One region of the Neobacillus sp. D3-1R genome, then DNA from elsewhere that is predicted to be linked to it. Evidence: riboswitches for the same ligand, from Rfam matches in the RefSeq annotation. Region 1 holds a riboswitch; the other holds the start of a gene.

What was found. Region 1 has a riboswitch for preQ1 ahead of queC (7-cyano-7-deazaguanine synthase QueC). Riboswitches for the same ligand answer to the same signal wherever they lie in the genome.
Region 2: it holds a riboswitch for preQ1, as region 1 does, so the genes downstream of both, queF (preQ(1) synthase) here and queC (7-cyano-7-deazaguanine synthase QueC) in region 1, are expected to answer to the same signal.

What each region holds. Positions count from the first base shown of each region.
Region 1 covers NZ_CP197471.1:2,420,009-2,422,414, reverse strand. Annotated here, with positions in the region: gene ACSBPO_RS12460 (MFS transporter) at 1-846, shown strand, start outside; PreQ1 riboswitch class I at 1,349-1,391, shown strand; gene queC (7-cyano-7-deazaguanine synthase QueC) at 1,446-2,114, shown strand; gene queD (6-carboxytetrahydropterin synthase QueD) at 2,101-2,406, shown strand, end outside.
Region 2 covers NZ_CP197471.1:282,923-285,328, forward strand. Annotated here, with positions in the region: gene ACSBPO_RS01375 (Bax inhibitor-1/YccA family protein) at 1-516, opposite strand, end outside; gene mscL (large-conductance mechanosensitive channel protein MscL) at 605-979, opposite strand; PreQ1 riboswitch class I at 1,146-1,193, shown strand; gene queF (preQ(1) synthase) at 1,271-1,768, shown strand; gene ACSBPO_RS01390 (aminopeptidase) at 2,141-2,406, opposite strand, start outside.

The sequences.
Region 1 (2,406 bases):
ATTAAGGGGATTCTATTAATCGATTTCGTAACCTTCTTAGTTGCTGTTTCCACTTTACTAATTGTTAAGTTTCCTGAACTATTAGTAAACGAAAAAGATCAACAAAAGATTTCATTCTTCCAAGATGCAATATATGGATGGAAATACATCATGGATCGCCCGGGTTTACGCGGTTTTCTTAGCTACTTTGCAATAGCGAATTTATTATTAGGATTTTTTAATGTACTGCTACAGCCATTACTTTTGTCTTTTACAAATGAAAAAATGTTAGGGATTGCGTTATCCATTACAGGGATTGGGATGCTAATAGGTGGCACAACAATGAGCATTTGGGGTGGAGCTAAAAGACGTGTATTATCCGTGCTTGGCTCAGGAATGGCAGGTGGAATATTTCTTATCCTAGTCGGTTTGAAAGAATCTGTTGTTTTAATTACGGCAGCCACCTTTTTTATTTTTATTGTTCTGCCAGTTGGAAATGCTGCCAGCCAAGCCATTTGGCAGAGTAAAGTTCCGCTAAATGTTCAAGGGAGAGTATTTGCTCTCCGCCGAATGATTGCCATGTCTCTTTCACCCATCGCATATATTAGCGCAGGTCCACTTGTGGAGAGAGTTTTTAATCCAATTACGAAAGATAGCAGCTTTTCACCATTGATTGGAAGAATGATTGGTATTGGTGACGGCCGCGGGATAGGCTTGCTGTTTATCGCATTAGGTATGATATGGACAATATCATCCATTCTTATTTATTTAAATCCTCGGGTGCGTGATCTCGAGGAGGAAATTCCTGACGCAATACCAAGTGAAGTTGGTAATAAAGGAGAAGAAATCATAGCCACTACCCATTAAAGATTGGTCGCCATAATAAACATGGCGACTATTTTTTTAGGAAAGGTGTGAAAAAACTTAATCTTTATGTGTAACAAGTATGAGAAGATTCTCGTCAAATACAAAAAGAAGAGAATTGTACATAAATGAGGGAGAATAATGGTGAAGAAAACGGCATGTACTTTGAAGTTATTCAGTAAGTTGATAGCGAATAATACAATGGTTATGACAACGTCAAAAATCAATCAACTTTACAAAAGACAATCAATGAATACCTACCAAGATTTAAAGATTGTTAGCACGGCTGCTCTACAATGTTGGTCTGGTCTATCTATTTCGAAGGATAGTAATCTTAAACACAATAATATGAAAAATATGACTAAAAAGTAATCTGCCTCGTTGGATGAGGCAGTTTTTTTTTACCTTTTCTAAGGTGGTAAGGTCAATGTAAAAAGATCATTTTTTATTTTTGTTATTTAAATAGGTTAAAAGAATATGTTATAATGACACGTATGTAATTTTATAGTCAGAGGTTCTAGCTACCCTCTATAAAAAACTAAGGATAAACAGTACTACTGTCTTAGTGGTGCTGTTTTTTCCGTTTAAAGGAGTTTTAGACAATGAAAAATGATAAAGCGATTGTTGTATTTAGCGGTGGTCAAGATAGCACAACATGTTTGTTTTGGGCTTTAAAACAATTTAAAGAAGTTGAAGCAGTCACATTTAATTATAATCAGCGTCATAGCTTGGAAATTGAATGCGCAAAAAATATTGCTAATGAATTAGGTGTTAAACACCATATTTTAGATATGTCATTATTAAATCAATTAGCACCTAATGCCCTAACTCGACCTGATATCGAGGTAACGGATGGTGGAGAAGGTGAACTGCCATCAACCTTTGTTCCTGGACGTAATCTCGTATTTTTAACCTTCACAGGAATTTTAGCACGCCAAGTAGGAGCCAAACATTTAGTTACAGGTGTCTGTGAAACGGATTTTAGTGGTTACCCTGATTGTCGTGATGTGTTTGTTAAATCTCTTAATGTTACCTTAAATCTCTCAATGGATGATACATTCGTTATTCATACACCATTAATGTGGTTAAATAAAGCAGAAACTTGGGCTTTAGCCCATCAATTAGAAGCGTTTGAATTTGTACGTGAAAAAACGTTAACTTGTTATAACGGTGTTATTTCTGATGGATGTGGACAGTGTCCTGCATGTGTTTTAAGGAAAAGAGGACTTGATGATTTCCTAAAGGGGGAAGTTAGCGATGTACGGATTTAGAATCGTGGATAAACTCCAAAAAATAGACGAAGACATCCAACGTAATCAGTTGAAATACCATTCCAAGCGTGTATTAGTAAGTAAGGAATTCACCTTTGATGCGGCCCATCATTTACATGCCTATGAAGGAAAATGCAAAAATCTCCATGGTCACACGTATAAAGTCGTTTTTGGGATAAGTGGTTTTGTGGATGATATCGGGTTAATGATTGATTTCGGTGATATAAAAGAAATTTGGAAAAATGAGATTGAGATTTTTCTAGATCATCGATACTTGAATGAAACTTTACCA
Region 2 (2,406 bases), 2.1 Mb from region 1:
ACGATTGAAGTCGAATAAGACATAACCGCTGAATACTAAAACTCCAATGAAGGAGAAGGCAAGCATACCAGTAGAACTTAATGGCCAAAAGATATTAAAAATCGAAATGGCAATAAGTGCTAGAAGGGCAGCTATTAGCAATCCACCTAAAAACGATAAATCTCTTTTCGTAGTAGTGGCATAGATGGCTAGGCCAGTAAACACAACTGTGGTTGTACCAAGGGCCATTAGGACAACGTTAGCACCTACTGTCGCTAAATAATGCGAGACAATCGGATAAGTGGTAATACCTGAAACAAAAGTAAAAGAATATAAGAACGTATAGGAAATGGCTTTTCTTTTACGCATAAAGAAAGCAAATAATAACATCCCGAATTCCAACAGTACCAATGGTAAAAATAAAGCCGGCGGAACAAATACTCCTACCATCATTCCGATCACAGCAATTGCTAAGGATAAGGCAAATGCTCTTAATACCGATGGTAAATATTCAGTTGCTGTTTGTTGAACATACATAATCCTTCACCTCTTCTGTTTTCTTATTTTTAATACGAGCTTTTAAGCTTAAGGTTTCATTGTTTTAAAGATTTATCTGAGCCTTTGGCTAATCTTTTTTCAGCAAGTCGCGGATTTCCATTAATAGCTCTTCCTTTTTATCTTTGTTAGGTGTGGTTTCTACAGGTGCTTGCTCTTTTTTCTTGAAACGGTTAATGCTACGTACAACTAAAAAGATGGAAAAAGCAATAATTAAGAAGTCGATGATATTTTGTAAAAAAATACCATATTCAATTTTAGCTTCTCCGATAGGAATGTATAGTTTTGTTAAATCCACTCTTCCTAGTAAAAAACCTACTATTGGGGTGATAATATTAGTAACCAATGAAGATACAATCTTTCCAAATGCAGCTCCAATAACAACCCCAACAGCAAGGTCTATCACATTCCCTTTAAGGGCAAATTTCTTAAACTCATTCCACATATGTTTTCCTCCAAAAAAGTCATTCTTGTACCATTATAGGTATACAATAACAAAATATTCTTCTAAACTCCAATAAAGAAAAGTCTTGATAATTTTTCCGTTGACATTAGGGGAGATTTTCACTATAGTAGCTAATGTTAGTAAACTGTATAAACTTCCCTAAAACTAGGGAGAGGTTCATAGCTCAAAACCCTCTATAAAAAACTATGGATTTGATTTGACATTGTCAGCCATATCCTTAGGAGGATATGGCTTTTTCTATTTAAATCGGAACAAGGGAGGTTTTCCATCATGGGTGGAAGAAAAGACGAAGAATTAACAGGCATTACGCTATTAGGTAACCAAGGAACAAAATATGTATTTGAATATGCACCAGAGGTTTTAGAAGCATTTGATAATAAACATCCAAATCGTGACTACTTTGTAAAATTCAATTTTCCTGAGTTTACAAGCCTTTGTCCAAAAACAGGACAACCAGACTTTGCAACCATCTATATCAGCTATATTCCTGAACAAAAGATGGTTGAAAGTAAATCATTAAAACTATACTTATTCAGCTTCCGTAATCACGGAGACTTCCATGAAGACTGCATTAACATCATCATGAACGACTTAATCGAGCTAATGGATCCAAGGTATATTGAAGTATGGGGTAAATTCACACCAAGAGGTGGAATTTCCATCGACCCTTATACAAACTACGGAAGACCTGGAACAAAATACGAGCAAATGGCTGAATATCGTATGATGAACCATGATTTATATCCTGAGAAAATTGATAACAGATAATGATAAATGAGATGACCCTTTCTTTTGAAAGGGGCGTTTTTTATTGAAGAGCTAAGTTTATGATTAGTATTGAGGATTTTTAGTTATTTATAGGACACACATTCCGTTATTTCCCTATAATAGACGCTTTTTCAAATTTAAAGGACACAGGTTCCGTTATTCCCTAAATTTCATTGGCAAGTGGCATACTTTTAGTGAAATAGCGGAACCATAGTCCGATAATCCTCTAAAAAACAAACATATTCGTCATATAACGGAACGTGTGTCCGATAAAATGGAATTGACAAGGGTCTACGAATAAGAAGATTTTCTGGGTCATCCTTAGATTTAACAAAAAAACTCACCATATAGGTGAGTTTTTTATTTTAAGTATTAAAATGCCCAGTTTCCACTGCGGAAGACAGCTTCCACCTTACCGTCTGCTGTAATTCCGTCGATATCCATTTCAGCTGAACCGATCATGAAGTCAACATGTGTTAAGCTTTCATTTAACCCTTTTTCTTCTAGTTGTTCAGGGGTCATCTGTTTTCCGCCTTCAATACAGAATGCATATGCGCTTCCGATTGCAAGGTGATTAGATGCATTTTCATCAAATAGGGTATTGTAGAATAAAATATTTGATTGAGAAATTGGTGATT